DNA from 2 places in the Apilactobacillus pseudapinorum genome. Region 2 is predicted to be linked to the other one. Evidence: predicted binding sites of a transcription regulator. Region 2 holds the regulator's gene; the other holds the start of a gene.
What was found. Region 2 encodes HrcA, which represses chaperone genes, less so after heat shock. Its sites were predicted from a motif close to TTAGCACTCNNNNNNNNNGAGTGCTAA; they were not measured.

Region 1 (10,140 bases), on a different contig from region 2:
AGTGATAATTTACCGATTTTTTTCTTCCATGAATCCTTAGAAGCTAACCAGTAGAATAGTAGCATTCCAGGAATAATCATGAAGGCTTGGAGCATTTTAATGTTAAAAGCAAAACCAATCGTTGCAAAGCTTCCAATCAACCAGTACATATTGTTCTTATTAATTGATTTTTGTAACATCCAGATGGCTAATAATAAGAAGTAAATTAATGTTGCATCCATATTATTAGTTCTAGAGTCGGCAACTACGATTGGTGTAATTGTCATTACTAAGGCAGCGATGCGTCCTGCAAGCTGACCGAAGTAAGGAGTAACTAGTCGGTACATTAAGTAGACTGAACCGACTCCGAATAAGACGGAAGGTAGTACCACACTGAAGTTGGAAACACCTAAGATTTTAGCTGAGATAGCCATAAACCAAAGGGCAACCGGTGGCTTATCGACAGTAATGTATCCGGCAGGATCAAAACTGGCATACCAGAAGTTTTTAAAACTTTGGGTCATACTAGTAATTGCGGAAGTATAGAAGTCATTAGCAGAACCAGTCTTCCAAGTTCCATATCCATATAATCCTAAAGCGATTAGCAGGAGAATTACTAATACCCAGTCAATTTTGTGGCGTGAGAAGAAGTTAGCCTTCTTTTCAGTCGGTTGATTCATGGGCGGATGCCTCCTTTATACGAGTTGTTTTAAATACCCAATACTTACTTAAAACGAAATTAGTAGGAGTCGTGACGAATAGTGTAATTAGGGGGATAATACTAGCTAGAACGTGGAAATAATTGCTAGCGACATCCGTTACGACGATACTTAATGTCCATGTAAATAAGTATGTGAGGTAATATTTAGCGACTAAAATCCAGTTATGATTGGATTTAAACACCCACTTACGGTTGATGGTTAACCCGATCACCGAAGTAATTCCGTATCCGATTGCCATGGCATCCGTGGGAGATGTTGCTTTATATAGCAAAGTATATATAAGATACGTTAAAATAGTGTTGATTAATCCAACCACACCGAACTTAAAAAATTGTCGGCAAATAGTTATCATGGTTGGGCACTTCCTTTATTGGAATGCTTTAAGTCTAGTTTAAGAAAATTAAACTAATCTTAAAGCAATCATAAACTTAACTTAAATTGAAAATTAACATTGAAAAACCCTGAAAGGAATTGATAATTATGGATGGTTTAAATATTTTAATCGTCGAAGATGACGAAAACTTAGCTGCCAGTGTGGCACAATTTTTAGCGCCAATTGGAAACACCACCGTTGTGCATGATGGCTTCGAAGGTCAAATGATGGGCCAAGATAACATTTACGATATCGCCATCTTGGATTTAATGTTGCCAGAAGTGAATGGATACGACATTTTAAAACAATGGCGTGTCGATGACGGCATCGATATGCCAGTCTTAATTTTGACTGCCAAAGATACTATGGCTGATAAGGTCCATGGATTTGAACTAGGTGCCGATGACTACCTAACTAAGCCTTTCCACCGTGAAGAATTAATCTTACGTGTAAAAGCACTTTTAAAACGAGCTGGTCGTTTAGGTAACAACAACCAACTAACCGTTGCTGGTTTTTCCATTGACTTAGGTCGTCATTACGTGGAATACCAAGGGAAAGAACTACAATTAAATGGAAAAGAATACGATTTATTGGTTTACTTTGTCCAAAATCCAGCAACCATTATTACCAAAGATCAAATCTTTGACCGTCTCTGGGGATTTGACTCAGAAACTGCCTTGTCAGTGGTCGAAGTTTACATGAGTAATTTAAGAAAGAAGATTAAACAAATTTCTGGAACCAACCCCATCAAGACATTGCGAAATGTTGGTTACATGTTAGAAGGAGAATAATATGAGAGATCGCATCTTAGAGCATAAACAACAAATTAAGCTGTTTATAAAAGAACTAATTGGTTTTGCGATTTTATTCGCGCTCTTAGGGATGATTGTCTATTTCTTCTTCCAAAAATCAATTTATTCCAACATTGATGCTGGTCTAAACCGCCAACGGATTCGCATCGAACGTAACGTGGCGTCAACACAAGAACCATTACAGGTGAATCCCAGACCGGGGGCTTTTAACCCATTTAATAATTATAGTAACGGTGATTTTCAAACCAACATCATTGTTTTTAATAAGAAGGGAATTATCTCTAATCGAGGGATGTTAGGGCAACGTACTTATCAACTCTTGAGTAAGTTAACCGTTGATTCTAGTAAGTTAAATAAAGTTGATCAAATTACTCTTGGTTCGAAAAACTACGTCACTAATTTCCGCGCAATTTTATTGAAGGTTTCCAAAGATAATTTGAATCCAGAATACGCTGGTAATTATGTATTGATTTTGCAAAATATCGATGCCGAATTACTGGCACTACACAGTTTTATCGAAGCTTTAATCGTAACGCTGGTCTTCTTCTGGATTATTGCCATCTTAATCGCATACTATCTATCTAAATCTAGTATGAAACCCATCATAAATTCATGGCACCGCCAAAAGGAATTCAGTTCTAATGCGGCGCATGAATTACGCACACCGCTAACAGTAATTCAAAACCAAATGGAATATCTGTTAACTAAACCGACTGATCGAATTGTTGACCAGATTCAACCGGTCTCAACGACGCTAGAAGAGGTTAAGCATTTGAAAGTCCTCACGCAACGCTTATTAACATTGGCGCGTTCGGACTCCAACATTGTCCAAGCACAACGCCAAGACGTCGAATTAGCACCTTTCTTTGATGCGGTTGTCGCACCATTTAACGAAATTGCGAATAGTCAAAACAAGTCATTCGTTAGCAACGTCGATGTGGACGGGAATGGCCGCATTGACACCGATTTAATCAAACAATTAATGGTGATTTTAGTCGACAATGCGATGAAGTACACCCCACAAGGTGGCACTGTCGCTGTCCGCGTTAACCGCAACCATAATTCATTGAAGATGTCGGTTTCCGATACCGGAAACGGGGTGCCAGATGAAGATAAAGAACTTATCTTTGAACGTTTCTACCGCACCGACAAGTCGAGAAACTCAAAGACTGGTGGGAATGGTTTAGGGCTATCGATTGCCAAATGGATTGTTGATCAACATCATGGTCGTATTACGGTACGCGATAATCATCCAACCGGTGCCATTTTCACGGTCACTTTTAACCTATAAGAAATGGCAATTAATTCTATTTTTCCTTTAATAGCGGTATCTTTTTTAGCGCTGTCTGTTACAATGGAATGTAATGAGAAAATGACAAGAGGAGGTGTGGATGGTATAAATTAAAAATATTTATATCTGTCTATGAAACGAAACAAATTATGGCTAATGATGATAACCGTAATCGGATTGGTGCTGGCTAGCTCCTCGGTCAACGTCATGGCTGATGCAGCAAGTGCTAGTAGTGCTAACTCAACTAATACCGTTTATGATATTTCTGAATGGCAAGGCCAAATTACTGATGCGCAAGCCCAACAATTAAAGAATGAAGTTCCATTCGTGATTTTGCGTGTTCAATATGGAAGTGCTTATGCTGATAAGACTTTCCAAAGTAACCGTGATTTAATGAATAAATATGGGATTCCATATGGGGTATACTCATTTAGTCAATACGAAAACCCTCAAGACGCGGCATATGAAGCTAAAGTGCTTTATAGTCGCGCCCCTAATGCATTGTTTTACGTCAATGATTATGAAGATCAAACCGTTACTTCTGGTGGCACTAACGATTCAACCGTTGCTTGGTTGAACGCACTACGTCCATTAGTTGGTAACCGTAAGATTTTGCTATATTCTGATGCGAATTTCATGGTAAAACATTCTGCTTATGCGGTTTCTAATTATGATGGTTATTGGATTGCTGCCTATCAAGATAATGAACCTGCTAGAGAACATGTCTTATGGCAATTCACTAGTCGTTTTTATTCCAAGGCGCTTGGTAAATCATTAGATGCGAACTTGTTAACATCACAAAGTGTGAATTGGTTCATTGGTGATACTTATGATGCGAATAATCCAAGTCCAATTCCTACGATTACCGCTCCAACTACTAACCAATCTACCCAGGCATCTAACAATGCCAACCAGGGTCAACAACAAGCTCAACAAGGTGCTAATAATAGTACTAACAGTACTGCTGCTAATACTAATAACCCAGTGGTGCCTAAGAAACAAACGACTAAGAAAAAGAAGACCACTAAGAAGAAAAAAGTGGTCAAAAAAGTGGTTAACTATACCATTGTTAACAAGACTATGGTTATCAAACCGGGAACTGGTCTAGAAATTTACAACCATGTCCCTGGTGACACTAAGTACAATGGTAAAGTAGCAGTTAGTCATCATGCTAAGAACTACGCTAACAAAGAAATGACCATCAACTCATTGGCCAAAAACGTAGTGACTGGTAATACTTATTACCGTCTATACTACAAAGGTCGTGCGATGGGATGGATCTCGACTACCGGAGTTGAAGCAAAGCAAAGTATTCATTATTCAAAATACAATCTAACTAAGATCGTTAGATTACATCCAAAGGTTAACTTCTACAGTTCTGTCGGTGGAACTAAAATGACTGAATATGGTCAAAGTTATGCCAACACGCCAGTGGTAATTAAGGAACGTGCTAAACGTCCCGGCGACAAGCATTACTACTACAAGGCTTACTATAATGGTAAGTACTTAGGTTGGGCTTACGCTTCAATGTTTAAATAAAAATAACTGATTAATAGTGATTCAATTCGTTGAATCACTATTTTTTTGTAAAAAAATTAAATTTAAAATGCCGTCATATCAACGATTAACCCCGATTTTTAGCACTCGACTAAAATAAGTGCTAATTTTCTCTTGACTATTTGACCAATACTGACTATTATAAGAATTGTTGATAGGAAATAAATAACTATCAACATCAATTCATAAATATTTTTTTGAAAAGGGGCTTTGATTATGGCTAATGAATTAAGAAATAGAGATTTTGATGTATTTGATCCAATGAGTGATTTCTTTGGTGACTTCGGCAAGAACTTTTTCAATTCAGTTGCCGGCAATCAAATGAAGACTGACGTTATTGAAAACGAAGATAATTACGTAGTAAGCTCTGAATTACCTGGTTTCAAGAAGGATGATATTCATCTAGATTACGACAATGATACTTTGAGTATTCATGCTAGTCACAACTTAAATAAAGAAGACACTAATAAGGAAGGGAAGGTCTTAAGAAAGGAACGTACTTCCAGCAATGTTGCTCGTTCATTCTACCTACCTGACGTTGAAATTGATAAGATTAGTGCAGATTACGATGGTGGAGTATTAAAGATTCAATTACCTAAGTCCACTGAAAAGCAAGCTGCGCACAAGATTTCTATTAACTAAGACTAAAAAGAGGGATATTATCCCTCTTTTTTTATTATTCTTATAAGTTGATAAAATTATAATGTAAAAATGGTCAAAAAATACTATAATTAAAATATAATTATTTTAAGACCGATTGGAGTGGCGTAAATGAGACTGGGTTGTTCTGGAACAATAATAATGGTGATATTGATAATTGGGCTGTTAGCAAATATAACTTTGACTATTACTTTAGCCATCATTATTGCATTAGCATCAATTATTTATGTTGTCTTTAAGAACATGTCAAATGAAAGAACGGCGCGCTTGAATAGTGCAAAAACAGTGGATGCTTCAATGTCTAAAGAAACATCATTCCAATTTAATAGTATGGTCTATCGTCCGATTACTTCTGCAACTGACGATATTCCCAATCGTGAAATGGTGTTAAGAACTGATCCTATCAGTTACGTTAAGAGTAAAGAATTATCGAACCGTGAAAAGGAAATGAATGATTCTGGATATTCTCTAGAAAATATTCGCGTCGCTCGTATTAACATGGTGCAATCTTACAATGCCCAATACAAGTTATACGACCGCTACTATGCAATGTTGCAAGTAGAAGCAGATATTACTACGGTGCCCAACCGTGAAATGACCGTGTTATTAAAACAAATGGTAATGAGTTTCTACCACAAGGAATTTGGTTTAGACATGGAACTACAACCACATGCATTTGATGAAAGTATGATTAAAAAGTTTGTCGCTATCTGTCCAGAAGTTAATATGTCAATTAACTTCTTTGATAACGTCAACATTACTAATGCCGAATTCTTAAACCAACGCATTGATAAGGGTTGTCTAAATGCTTTCAAAAATATCATGATTGGTTATAATTTATAGTAATTAAAAAAGCAGCTTAGCTGCTTTTTTATTATCGATTAAGGCGGTGACTAGTATGACATATGATGATTTAGTAGTGGAATTACAAGACGTAATGTTAAAAGAAAAGGCCTTTAATTATGATTATGCACTCGATTTCTTACGTACCTATTTTGATACGCTCTTCAAAGAATACGATCCATATGGCCAACTATATTATGTTGACAGTCCACTGCTTAACCAAGCACAGTACCGAATCAAAACCACTAATCAAGATGATACTACGACCGTGACGTTGTTGGGTCCGACCGTTACTATTTTTGTGCAACTGGGTGGCGAAGATTTAATCAAGATTACTTGTTATGGGACGAGTACTCAGTCCAGCGAGCAAGTCGAATTAGAAAATACCACGATTGGTGCTAAGTTCGATATGTATTTAGATGACCAGTTCGTTCAAATGGTGGTCGCTGCATTTAAAAAGATTGATGATTATCACGTCGTTGACGATATTTTGTACTAAGGAGGAGTACTGATGGTGAATAAAGACTACGTTCGTGAAATAGCGATGAATCATGAGATTGAATCCAAAGATTTTGAAGAACGGATTAACGAATACATGAAGACGCTAGAGGAAGTCGATGGTAAACTAGTCGATTACCAACCTCAAAGAATTCGCGAGGACTTTATCAGCGCGATTACATCGATGTTTCTTAATTATCGCTATTACTCCCAAGATCCACTGGCTGCAATGGATGTAACGCCACACATCGTAAATGGTGAAGTGGTCGGCTATATCGTTGATTTAGCGACGGAATTAAGTTGTATCCAACTCGTGATGTCTGATAGTGAAACCAATGAGATTACGATGGTGGAATATAAAGTAGATCAAAATGGTAAGAAACGTCTATGGGACTATCAACGTAAGTCGGATTCTTACCATAAATATGACGTTGCTCAGTTAGATATGTTGGAGCAACTAAAATCATTGATGTTTAGTGTATCGTATTTTTATCTCATACCAGTGATAACAGAAGAGAAAACGGCTGAACAAATTGCAGAAGAAAATACTCCGGAATATCAAGAAGACTTAAAACATGGGTTTGAAGAAAAGGAAGCATTTGCCAACGGGGATGAACCTGCTATTCAAGCTGAAGACATTCACGATGCGGCTGAACAAATCCGCCGAGAATTTGAACGGAAGCACAGAAAAAACGAAAAACAACAAGATCAAAAAGATGATGATGATACTAATCATGACGACTAAAAGACTTCTAAAAAATGAAGTCTTTTTTATTTTCAAATAATCCTCAAAAGATGCTAAAATCCGCGGCAAATATCCATCTAATTTATGATTATAGTTATATAATAATAGTATCAATAGATGGGAGTGTTGTTTTAATGGATCGAATCATAGCTTATATCACGTTTGCATCAGAGTGGGTCAAAAAATTTACTGACCAAGACGCTAAAATTTCTGCTGACGAAATCAAAGAACGCTTGTCGAAGGAATTTATTCAGGCCTTTAAATTTATTTCACCATACGGGAATTTGTATTTCCGGTTACCCAATGAAGTTACTAAGGAATCCAAAGAACAATACTTATTAAAGACACGTCATAATGAAGACGACGACACTTATGAAGTCATTTTATTAAAACCACAATTAGGCATTTTCATCACCTTTGGTGGGGAGGACTTAATTACCGTTAAAGCCACCGTTTCCGGCGATGAAGATAAGGTAATTAATGAAATCGTCGCATTAAAAAAACAAGATGGTTATACCCCAGAAGAGTTAGCCGAAGGGCTTGTCGATGCGATGGAAGAAGTCGATAAATACCATAATGTTAAAGAAATTTTACTTTAAGGGAGGCCACCTAAAATGGATGAAGAAAAACTAGTCACAATGTATGAAGGAATCAATGCATCAACTTCCGGATTAATTCAAGGCATCAAGAAATTTGTGAAAGACTACAATGTTTCTGATCATGATATGTTTTACTGTTTTTGTGGTCGCCTGCATGATGAGTTGATTCCCGCATTAATTGGGGATTATGAAACATATTGTCGATATACCAACGACACTAAATCATCATTTAAAGTGACACCCATTTTTATTACTTCCGTTGAAAAACACGACTTAATTACTGGATACAAGATTGATATCGAAATTAGTACTAGACGAATGCAGGTAACATTAACCGCTGGTTTGACCGCTGCGTTAACCGCTGTCTTATACGATGCCAGTGATCCGGACAACTACAAATTATTTAATTATCAATCAGCACTACAATACAATAAACGCACTCACGCCGGATTAGAAGAATTATCAAACGATTTATATCGTGTCATGCTATTAGTTAATGACTTCTTTGACCCAACTGTCCCTACGATTGTGTAAGCCAAAAAAGAACTTCAGAGGAAGTTCTTTTTATTTTTCAATAAATTATTTATCGATTAGTTAATTATGATGTATACTAGTCGTATATTAGGAAAAGAAGATGATAAGATGAAAATCGGCGTCAGAAAACCTAGTTGGAAGAAATCTTTAGCAGCTAGTACTAAGGGTCGTTTGACCCGCTCAATCAAGAAAGAATTCAATCCATTGTATGGACAAAAAGGGATGGGTTGGATTAATAATCCGCACAAAGCTGCCTATAATAAGTTTTACCATAAGACGACTTTTAAGTTGTTTAAATAAAATCCCGCTGGGGATGTACATAAGTTAGGTGATTAGATTGAAAACCAGAAAACAAATCGCAGTCGTATACTTCCGTCGCACATTGTCATTGTTGTCATTTGTGGTCGTGATGATTATGTCTTGGGTCGGGATGACTAGACCACTATCAATCGTGCAAGAACTAGTGATATTATTAGTCTATATCGGCGCATTAGCGCTAATGTTTTTGGAAAATGGCTATGAAAAAAGAATTGGATTTACTGATGATTAGAAGGTGATCAATATGTTCGATGATGATAATAATAAAGTTGATTTCATTGTTAAGATGGTAATGGGAGACGAAATGTTTGGCAAATTACAGGTACTATCTGAATGTAAGAAGCAGTCGATTGAAGATTTGATGTACGAAATGATAGACAATGGAATCACAAAAGGCTATCAACAATGGATTATGGAGATGGCTGAAGAACAAGAGCTTAAAAATGATGAAGCGCGAGTTCGAAAGCGTCGTAATAGTTTTAAAGTGGTATCTGTAAAGAAAAAGGAATAACTCGAAGTGAGTTATTCCTTTTTTGTATGGTAATTCGATCTATAATGATTACTGGTAGGTGGTTATATGAGAGATATTACGGAAATTGCATGTGAATCTTATAAAGAAGACTTAAGAACATATGATGATAAAAACTATCAGATTAAATATAAAAATTATGATTGGAAATTAGCCATTCTTGCATATCGAATCATGATTGATGAGTTTACTGACTATAATAATTTAGAACAACCCGAAGAAGACTATCTGGCATTTGATAAAGAAAATAATGCAGAGGTAATGGATATGGTGGGATGGCTTGAAAGAAATTATCGGATTCAATTACTTTTAAGGGATGAATATAAAGATGTTGGTGAGAATAAAGGAGTCATAAATTTATTCGGGAAGTTTTACTATAGAATACAAAAAAAGAGATGAAAATATCATCTCTATTTACAATAAATCTTCAACTGATTTTTTAATATAACTACTATTTAACCAAAATGATTGAGTAGTCATGTAATTATTTGAGTATTCTTTAGGTTTATTAATCCATCTAGCAGGTTTAGGAAGTTCGTTAGAATTTACGTTATTTATATAACTACTATGAGCAGCATGCGGTCTAACATGGATAATCATCTTATCCTTTGCAGAAATCAAATCGTTTGATACGCGCTTTCTTCTCTCGTCGTATGTTAGTTTTACTCCATCATTTAGTT
Region 2 (10,140 bases):
GATGAATTAAGTGAAAAACTAGATACCATTGAACCGGATCCAATTCCACAAGCATACTTTTTAGAAGTATCATCACCTGGAGCTGAAAGACCTCTTAAGAAACCTCAAGATTATGAAAACGCAGTTGGTGAATACATTCATGTATCACTTTATGCACCTATCAATGGTGAAAAAGTATACGAAGGTACATTGAAAGAGTTAAGTGATGAAGAACTTATTTTGACTGTTAATTTAAAGGGTCGAATTAAAGATTTAAATATACCAAGAAAATCTATTGCCAAAGCAAGACTAGCAATTAAATTTTAGCTAAGGGAGATATTAAAATGAGTAAAGAACTTTTAGGCGCATTAGATGCCCTAGAAAATGATAAGGGAATTTCTAAGGAAACTGTTATTGATGCCCTAGAAGCTGCATTAATGTCAGCTTACAAACGAAACTACAACCAAGCACAAAACGTGGAAGTAGTTTTCGATGAAAAGAAGGGTAACATTCATGTATATGCTGTAAAGACAGTCGTTGAAGAAGTAGTTGACCCACGTCTAGAATGCAGCATTGCAGATGCACTACAATTAAACCGTGGTTATGAATTAGGCGATGAAATCAAGTTTGAAGTTACACCTAAGAATTTTGGTAGAATTGCTGCTCAAACTGCTAAGCAAGTTATTATGCAAAGAGTTCGTGAAGCAGAAAGAACTATTGTTTATAACAAATACAGTAAGTACCAAGATGAATTAATCACTGGTGAAATTGAACGCCAAGATGATCGATTTGTATATGTTGACTTAGGCAAGGTTGAAGCTGTAATGCCAAAGAATGATCAAATGCCAAACGAACAATACAGACCACAAGATAGAATTAAGGTCTATGTTAACCGTGTTGAAGATGCTACCAAAGGGCCACAAATCTTTGTTAGTAGAACAGCACCTGGTTTACTAAAACGATTATTTGAAGAAGAAGTTCCTGAAATTTATGATGGCACTGTTGAAATTGTTTCAATTGCCAGAGAAGCTGGAGATCGTGCTAAAGTAGCTGTTAGATCAAACAGTGAAGATATCGATCCAGTTGGAACTACTGTTGGTCCAAGAGGTCAACGTGTACAAACAATCGTTAATGAACTTGGCGGAGAAAACATGGACATCGTTCAATGGACAGAAGATCCTGCCGAATTCATTGCTAACTCATTAAATCCATCTGAAGTAGTTGACGTTATTTTTGATGAAGAAAATGAAAGAGCATGTACAGTAATTGTTCCAGATTATCAATTATCATTAGCCATTGGTAAACGTGGTCAAAACGCTAGATTAGCTGCTAAGTTAACTGGATACAAGATTGATATTAAATCAGAATCTGAAGCAGATGGTGTAGAAGAATATGCTACAGATGATGATGAAGGAATTGATAACGACTAATTATCAGCTTAAGGAGTGATGGTTCAATGAGAACAAGAAAAATTCCAATGAGAAAAGATGTTGTCACCGGTGAAATGGCTCCCAAAAAAGATTTAGTTAGAATCGTTAAAGATAAAGAAGATAACGTTTCTATTGATGAAACTGGTAAAAAATCAGGTAGAGGAGCATATGTATCAATTGATGTAAAAGTAGCTGAAAAGGCTAAGGCTTCTAAGAAACTAAACGAAGTTTTCTCAGTTAATCTAAGCGATGACTTTTACGATGAATTAATTGCATACGTTGATCATAAACAAGCCAGAAAAGAACTTTTTGAAAATGACAAATAAAGAGCAAATTTTAAACTTTATTGGTATCGCAAAACGTGCTGGTAAGATTACCACTGGTGAAGACATATTGCTTAACGCAATAAAAAAGAATAAAATTAAATTTCTGATTATCGCTACTGACTCTGGAAAAGCCAGCTTGAAGAAATTTACAGATAAGGCTAATTCATATAACATTCCAACCAATCAAATGTTTACTAAGGTAGACATAAGCGATGCAATTGGAATTCCTCGAACCATAATCGGAATTGCGGATAATGGATTTGCCAAACGTTTGAAGGAAATGACAAATAATTGTAAAGGAACGTGATGGTATGGGTAAGAAAAGAATTTACGAATTATCTAAAGAGATAAATGTAGCTAGTAAGACAATAATTGATGAAGCAAAAAAGAAGGGATATGATGTTAAAAATCATATGTCCGGATTAACAGCGGATGAAGAAAAAGCTATTCGTGATCATTTTGCTTCAAAAAATAAGCCGGCTAAGAGTGACAAAGCCACAAACACTAAACATGCTAACAATAATTCTAAGAAACCTGCCGAAAAGCCACGTAAGACTTTAAATCAAAATAATAATGATAAGGCAAGACAATCTATGAACAATAACAATACAAATAGTACAAGAAACACTAGTAACACAAACAACACAAACAATAATTCATCTTCCGACTTTAAAAAAGGTAAGAAGAATAAGAAGAAGTTTAATAAGAAGAACAACCGTGGAAACAACAAGTTTGCAGGGATGTACACTAAGAACCAACGTATTAGACAAAACAACAAGAATAAGAAAGCTCCAGAAAGAAAAGAACGTCCATTACCAGAAACTTTAGTTTACAGTGTTGGTATGAATGCTCAAGAAATTGGAAAGCTTATTCATAGAGAACCTGCTGAAATTGTTAAGAAATTATTCCTATTAGGAATTATGGTTAACCAAAATGTATCTCTAGATAAGGATACAATTGAACTATTAGCTGAAGACTACGGTATGAAAGCTGAAGAAAAAGTTGAAGTTAACGTTTCTGATATCGATAAAATTTTTGATGAAGAAGCAGAAAATACTGATTACTTAGAAGATCGTGCACCAGTAGTTACTATCATGGGTCACGTTGACCATGGTAAGACTACGTTGCTTGATTACTTGAGAAACTCACACATCACAGCTGGTGAAGCTGGTGGAATTACACAAGCTATTGGTGCCTACCAATTAAAGAGAAATGGTAAAACTATTACATTCTTAGATACACCAGGACATGCTGCATTTACTGCAATGCGTGCTCGTGGTGCTGATATCACTGATATTACCATTTTAGTTGTTGCTGCTGATGATGGTGTTATGCCACAAACAATCGAAGCTATCGATCATGCTAAGGCTGCCAAGACACCAATTATTGTTGCAATCAACAAGATTGATAAACCGGGTGCTAACCCTAACCATGTTATTGAACAATTAGCTAGTTATGAACTTATCCCAGAAGACTGGGGTGGTGACACTATCTTCGTTCAACTATCTGCTAAGATGGGAACTAACGTGGACGAATTACTAGATATGATTCTTCTAGAATCAGACGTTATGGAACTAAAGGCTAACCCTAAGCAACATGCTGCAGGTTCTGTAATTGAAGCTAGACTTGACCGTGGTCGTGGACCAGTTGCTACTTTATTAGTTCAACAAGGAACAATGCACGTTGGTGATCCAATTGTTGTTGGTGACACTTTCGGTAGAGTTAGAACTATGACTAATGAATTAGGTGAAGACCTTGAAGTTGCAACTCCATCTACACCAATTGAAATTACTGGTTTAAATGATGTTCCTGAAGCCGGAGACCGTTTTGTTGTCTTTGATGATGAAAAAACAGCTCGTGCTGCCGGTGAAGAAAGAGCTAAAGAAGCTCAAATGGAAGAACGTAAGAAGAACAATAGTGTTACTCTAGATAACTTATTCGAATCTCTAAAAGAAGGAGAAATGAAAGAAGTAGAAGTTATCATTAAAGCTGATGTTCAAGGTTCAGTTGAAGCTTTAGCATCAAGTTTACAAAAGATTGATGTTGAAGGCGTTAGAGTTAACATCGTTCACAGTTCTGTTGGTGCGATTAATGAAAGTGATATTGCGTTAGCTCAGGCAAGTAATGCGATTATCGTTGGATTTAACGTTCGTGCAACTCCACAAGCAAAGGCACAAGCTGAAACTGATAATGTTGATATTCGTTTACATCAAGTTATCTATGATGCAATTGACGAAGTTGAATCAGCAATGAAGGGTATGCTTGCTCCTAAGTTTGAAGAACACATTACTGGTGAAGTTGAAATTAGACAACTATACAAAGCTTCTAAAGTTGGTACTATTGCCGGTGGAATGGTTACCAGTGGTGTAATCAAACGTGATAGTAAGATTAGATTGATTCGTGATAACGTTGTTATCTACAACGGTGAACTTAATAGTTTGAAGCGTTTCAAGGATGATGCTAAAGAAGTTAAACAAGGTTTCGAATGTGGATTTACAATTGAAAACTACAATGATCTTAAAGAAGGAGACGTTGTAGAAGCATACGAAATGAAGGAAGTTCCTGCTAAGTAAAGGAGTGAATGAATATGTCTCAATACAGAGTTGGAAGACTTGAACAAGAAATTCAAAAAGAAGTAAATGATATTTTACTAAAACGAGTTAGAGATCCACGTGTTCAAGGGGTAACTATTACTGGGGTAGATGTTACTGGTGATTTACAACAAGCAACCATCTATTACAGCACATTATCAGATAATGGTGATGAAGAAGAAGTTACTCAAAAAGGACTAGATAAAGCTACATCTTTAATTAGAGGTGAACTTGGTTCTCGCTTGAGTATTTATCGTACTCCTGAATTAGTTTTCAAATTAGATAGCTCCATTCAATATGGAAGCAAGATTGATCAATTAATCAATCAACTAAAGAAACAAGAAAAATAATAAAAAGGCCTGCAATTGTTTGCAGGCTTTTTTGATGGAAAAATAAAGTGTTCAATTATGCTATAATTTACGTTAAATAGTAATCAAGGAGCGAATAATTATGGATGGAATTATCCCATTATATAAAGAAAAAGGAATGACTAGTTTTGCATGTGTTAGTCAATTACGTGGCATTCTTAAAATGAAAAGAATTGGTCATAGTGGGACCTTAGATCCTAATGTTGAAGGAGTCTTACCCATTTGTTTGGGAAAAGCAACTAAATTAGTTGATTACTTAATGAATTCTGGAAAAATATATCAAGGCAGTATTACTTTAGGATTTGATACCACTACAGAAGACTTAGATGGCGAAGTGGTTAGCACTAAAGATGTTGAAAAACCGTTATCCAATGATCAGATTGATGAATTGTTGAAAAGTTTCGTATCAGAAGACTTAATACAAATTCCGCCAATGTATTCAGCCGTTAAAGTGAACGGGAAAAGACTTTATGAATACGCAAGAAATGGTGAAACGGTTGAACGACCAGAGAGACATGTTCAAATTCACTACTTTAAACAAACTAAAGCAAGCGTATATGACGAAGAAAAAAAGCAACAAACTATTTTCTTTGAAGTTGGCTGTGGAAAAGGAACATATGTAAGAACATTAGCCGTTGATTTTGGTAAGAAAATAAACATGCCTGCCGTAATGTCTAGTTTAACTAGAATTAAAAGCGGTGGCTTCAATATCGATGAGACCTTCAAACTGGACGATATTAGAGCTGCCGTAGAAAATGATAAAATTGATGAAATTGTGAAATCAATTGATTCTGCTTTATCTGATTTTAAACATTTGGAATTAAATGATACACAATGGGAAACTGTTAAAAATGGGGGCTTTTTATCACTGAATGTTATTGATACAAAAGATAATAAATGTGTGTTAACTTATAAACATGCCGTTAAGGCTATTTATTATTATGACGAAAACAAACAGGTATATAAGCCTGAAAAAATGTTTAGTAATCAATAAGTTTAGAAGGTTTAAAATATGAAAATTATCAATATACATCACCCGATAAAAGCATCATTTGAACAAAAAGAAAAAATCATACTAGCAATGGGATACTTTGATGGTATTCATAAGGGACACCAAAAGGTAATAAATCAAGCTAAAACAATTGCTGATGAAAAGGGGATGCCCTTAGGGGTTCTGACATATGACCATAAACCAGCAGTTGTATATGATCAATTATCACCACATGATAAAAGAGACATCATTCTACAAAAAAATAAATTTAAAGAGTTAGAAAAGTTAGGCGTTGATATTGTTTTTGAAGTGAACTATAGTTTTAACTTTCAAAACCAATCACCACAAGAATTCGTTGATAATTATCTAATTAGGTTTAACGTTGACACAGTTGTTGCAGGAACAGACCATACATATGGTGCTAAAGACGCAACAATGGACCTATTACCTAAGTACTCATCTGGAAGATTCGATGTCGTATCAGTTGACCTAGCAGATTACCATCTGGCTAAAATTAGTTCCACTAGAATCAGAAGAAATTTAGATCAAGGACACATTGATACTGTTAATATGCTACTGGGAAGACCTTTTAGAACCAACGGAACCGTTGTCCATGGATTCGCCAGGGGGAGAGAATTAGGTTATCCAACAGCTAACATCGACCATGATGAATTACAATGGTTGCCCATAATTGGTGTTTATATTGTTGATGTTTGGATTGGTGATGAAAAACATCACGGAATGGCATCAATTGGAAGAAATGTTACTTTTGGAGACAAAAATCCAATTACAGTTGAAATAAACATTTTAGACTTTAATGACAACATTTATGGTGAAGTCTTAGAGATTGATTGGTTACATCGTCTTCGTGGCGAAGTTAAATTTGAAGGTGTTGAAAAGCTGATAGAACAGCTTAAATCCGACGAACAAATGACGAGAGAATATTTTAAAAAGTAGTGGCCGTTTTTCTTGACCAATTTTGATGTATCTGATATATTATAAATTGTGGTTAGCACTTAAAGTATTTGACTGCTAAAGGTGCTAATCGATAAGGAGTGATCTGGTATGCTAACTGAAAGAGAAAAAATGATTTTAAAAGTAATCGTTAATGATTACACTAAGTCAGGAGTTCCAGTAGGTTCGAAGGCATTATCCAGTCAACTACCAATTCATGTTAGTTCTGCGACCGTCAGAAATGAAATGGCTTTTTTAGAAGAGATTGGATTAATTACAAAAAACCATTCATCATCTGGTAGAATTCCATCAATAGAGGGTTATCGCTATTATGTTGATAATCTTTTGAATCCTAATCCTATTGATAATAACGATATGATGCTAATTCAGAATTCGTTATCAGGAAGCTTTAGGCAAATTGATGAAATCGTTAAGCAATCTGCTTACATACTATCAAACTTAACGAATTATACGGCGTTAACCTTGAAGCCGGAACAAGAAACGGTCCCTATTTTGGGCAGTTTTAGACTTGTTCCACTAGGAAATCATCAAGTAATGGCAATTTTAATTACGAGTAATGATGAAGTCGTTAATCAAGTTTTCCATATTTCTGGAGACATTAGTGGAGATAGATTGGAAGCAGTTGTTAGAATGATTAATGATAAATTAGCTGGAAAACCACTTGATGAAGTGGTCATCAAACTAAAAGAGGAAATCGTTCCAGAAATCCTTAAGTATGTTAGTGATCCAGATAATTTAGTTCAAACACTAGATGATGTTTTGGCTGAAGCTTCTACTAACCAATTTTACATTGGCGGAGAACTGAACTTATTGAGTTTTACTGATAATAATGACGTCAGTTATTTGAAGCCAATTTATTCTTTACTGAATGATAAAGATGATGCATCCAAGTTCATTAAGAGCTCTGACAATTCTGTATCAGTTAAAATTGGTCCGGAATTGAGTAATGAGTTGTTGAAGGATTACAGTATCATCACTGGTTCTTATGATGTAGGACCATATGGTAAAGGTGTTATAGCTGTTTTAGGTCCTACCAGGATGCCATATTCAAGAGTGATTGGTATTGTGGATGGATTTAGAAATGAGTTATCAAAAAAACTGAGAAATTATTATGATAAATATAATCAGTAAAAGGAGGCTTTCACTTGGCAAGTAAGAAGGATGATGAAAAAGACCTAAAAGAAGCTACTGATAAAAAAGAAAAAGTAGCTAATGATAAGGGCACTAAGAAAGAAAAAGCGAAAAAGGACGCTAAAAATCCTTTAGAAGAAAAAGTTAAAGAACTTCAAGCACAAGTTGATGATTTCTCTGACAAGTACCTTCGCGCTGAAGCAGAAATGCAAAATATGCAAACACGCTTTAAAAGGGAAAGAGCAGATATTTATAAATATGATGGTCAAAAATTAGCCACTAGTGTTTTACCAGTAATGGATAATTTAGATCGAGCTCTTCAAGTTGAAGTTTCAGATGAAAACGGAAAACAATTAAAGCAAGGTGTTGAACTTGTTTTAAAACATTTTAATAAGGCTTTATCCGAAAACGGAATTGAAGAAATTGATGTTTTAAATAAGAAGTTTGATCCAAATGAATGTCAAGCTGTACAAACTGTTCCAGCAGATGATGACCATCCTGCTGACACAGTTGTTGAAATTTTACAAAAAGGCTACAAATTAGCTGATAGAGTTATCAGACCATGTATGGTTGTTGTAGCACAATAATAAATTTGATAATAAGGGGATAATAAATTATGGCAAGTAATAAAATTATCGGTATCGATTTAGGTACCACTAACTCAGCTGTTGCTGTACTAGAAGGTAAAGAACCAAAAATCATTACTAATCCTGAAGGTGCAAGAACTACACCATCTGTAGTTGCATTTAAAGATGGCGAACCACAAGTTGGTGAAGTAGCTAAGCGCCAAATGATCACTAACCCAAACACAATCGCTTCAATTAAGAGTCACATGGGTGAAGAAAGTTACACTGTTGATGTTGATGGTAAGAAATACACACCACAACAAATTTCAGCTATGATCCTACAATACATCAAGGGATTTGCTGAAGACTATCTTGGAGATACAGTTAGTGAAGCAGTTATTACTGTTCCTGCATACTTCAATGATTCACAAAGACAAGCTACTAAAGATGCTGGTAAGATTGCCGGTCTTGATGTAAAACGTATCATTAACGAACCAACTGCTGCTGCATTAGCATATGGTCTAGACAAACAAGACAAAGACGAAAAGGTTTTAGTATATGACCTTGGTGGTGGTACTTTTGATGTTTCTGTTCTTGAATTAGGTGATGGTGTATTCCAAGTACTTTCAACTAATGGTGATACTCACCTTGGTGGTGATGATTTCGATAAGAGAATCATGGACTACTTAGTTGAACAATTTAAGAACGAAAACGGAATTGACTTATCACAAGACAAGATGGCTTTACAACGTCTAAAGGACGCTGCTGAAAAAGCTAAGAAAGACCTATCAGGTGTTTCAGAAACTGAAATCAGTCTTCCATTTATCGCTTCTGGTGACAATGGTCCACTTCACTTAGAAACAAGCCTATCACGTGCTAAGTTTAATGAATTAACTTCTGACTTAGTTGATAAGACTAAAGTTGCTTTTGACAATGCCCTAAAAGATGCCGGATTAAGCACTTCAGACATTGATGAAGTTATCCTAAATGGTGGTTCAACTCGTATTCCAGCTGTTCAAGAAGCTGTTAAGAACTGGACTGGAAAAGAACCAAACCACTCAATCAATCCTGATGAAGCCGTTGCACTTGGTGCTGCCGTTCAAGGTGGTGTGCTAACTGGTGATGTTAAGGATGTTGTTCTATTGGATGTTACTCCACTATCATTAGGTATTGAAACTATGGGTGGTGTATTCACTAAGTTAATCGATAGAAATACAACTATTCCAACTTCAAAATCACAAGTATTCTCAACTGCTGCTGATAACCAACCAGCTGTTGACATCCATGTTCTTCAAGGTGAACGTCCAATGGCTGCTGATAACAAGACATTAGGTCAATTCCAATTGACTGATATTCCTGCAGCACCTCGTGGAATTCCTCAAATCGAAGTTAAGTTTGATATTGATAAGAATGGTATCGTAAATGTTTCTGCTAAGGATAAAGGTACTGGTAAGGAACAAAAGATTACCATCAAAGATTCAAACGGTCTTTCAGATGATGAAATCCAACGTATGATGGATGAAGCAAAGAAGAATGAAGAAGAAGACAAGAAACGTAAAGAAGAAGTAGATCTAAAGAACGAAGTAGATCAATTAATCTTCCAAACTGATAAGACTCTAAAGGATGTTGAAGGTAAGGTTTCTGAAGATGAAATCAAGAAGGCTAAAGAAGCTGAAGATGCATTGAAGAAAGCTAAAGACGACAACAACTTAGAAGAAATGAAGGCTAAGAAAGACGACTTGAGCCAACAAGTACAAGCACTTGCTGTTAAGTTATACCAACA

Region 1: ABWU86_RS05190 (Hsp20/alpha crystallin family protein) is a predicted target of HrcA. The motif match lies at 4,815-4,841, and genes of this name have one in related genera.

What each region holds. Positions count from the first base shown of each region.
Region 1 is NZ_BAABVU010000026.1:15,011-25,150, forward strand. Features, by position in the region: gene ABWU86_RS05165 (glycosyltransferase family 39 protein) at 1-659, opposite strand, end outside; gene ABWU86_RS05170 (GtrA family protein) at 643-1,053, opposite strand; gene ABWU86_RS05175 (response regulator transcription factor) at 1,182-1,865, shown strand; gene ABWU86_RS05180 (sensor histidine kinase) at 1,867-3,177, shown strand; gene ABWU86_RS05185 (GH25 family lysozyme) at 3,310-4,716, shown strand; gene ABWU86_RS05190 (Hsp20/alpha crystallin family protein) at 4,951-5,376, shown strand; gene ABWU86_RS05195 (hypothetical protein) at 5,536-6,237, shown strand; gene ABWU86_RS05200 (hypothetical protein) at 6,293-6,736, shown strand; gene ABWU86_RS05205 (hypothetical protein) at 6,833-7,480, shown strand; gene ABWU86_RS05210 (hypothetical protein) at 7,615-8,079, shown strand; gene ABWU86_RS05215 (hypothetical protein) at 8,095-8,613, shown strand; gene ABWU86_RS05220 (hypothetical protein) at 8,722-8,913, shown strand; gene ABWU86_RS05225 (hypothetical protein) at 8,951-9,163, shown strand; gene ABWU86_RS05230 (hypothetical protein) at 9,167-9,442, shown strand; gene ABWU86_RS05235 (hypothetical protein) at 9,509-9,859, shown strand; gene ABWU86_RS05240 (Sau3AI family type II restriction endonuclease) at 9,875-10,140, opposite strand, start outside.
Region 2 is NZ_BAABVU010000010.1:54,213-64,352, forward strand. Features, by position in the region: gene rimP (ribosome maturation factor RimP) at 1-306, shown strand, start outside; gene nusA (transcription termination factor NusA) at 324-1,409, shown strand; gene rnpM (RNase P modulator RnpM) at 1,436-1,735, shown strand; gene ABWU86_RS01055 (L7Ae/L30e/S12e/Gadd45 family ribosomal protein) at 1,725-2,042, shown strand; gene infB (translation initiation factor IF-2) at 2,047-4,308, shown strand; gene rbfA (30S ribosome-binding factor RbfA) at 4,323-4,676, shown strand; gene truB (tRNA pseudouridine(55) synthase TruB) at 4,777-5,688, shown strand; gene ribF (riboflavin biosynthesis protein RibF) at 5,707-6,642, shown strand; gene hrcA (heat-inducible transcriptional repressor HrcA) at 6,751-7,791, shown strand; gene grpE (nucleotide exchange factor GrpE) at 7,806-8,378, shown strand; gene dnaK (molecular chaperone DnaK) at 8,408-10,140, shown strand, end outside.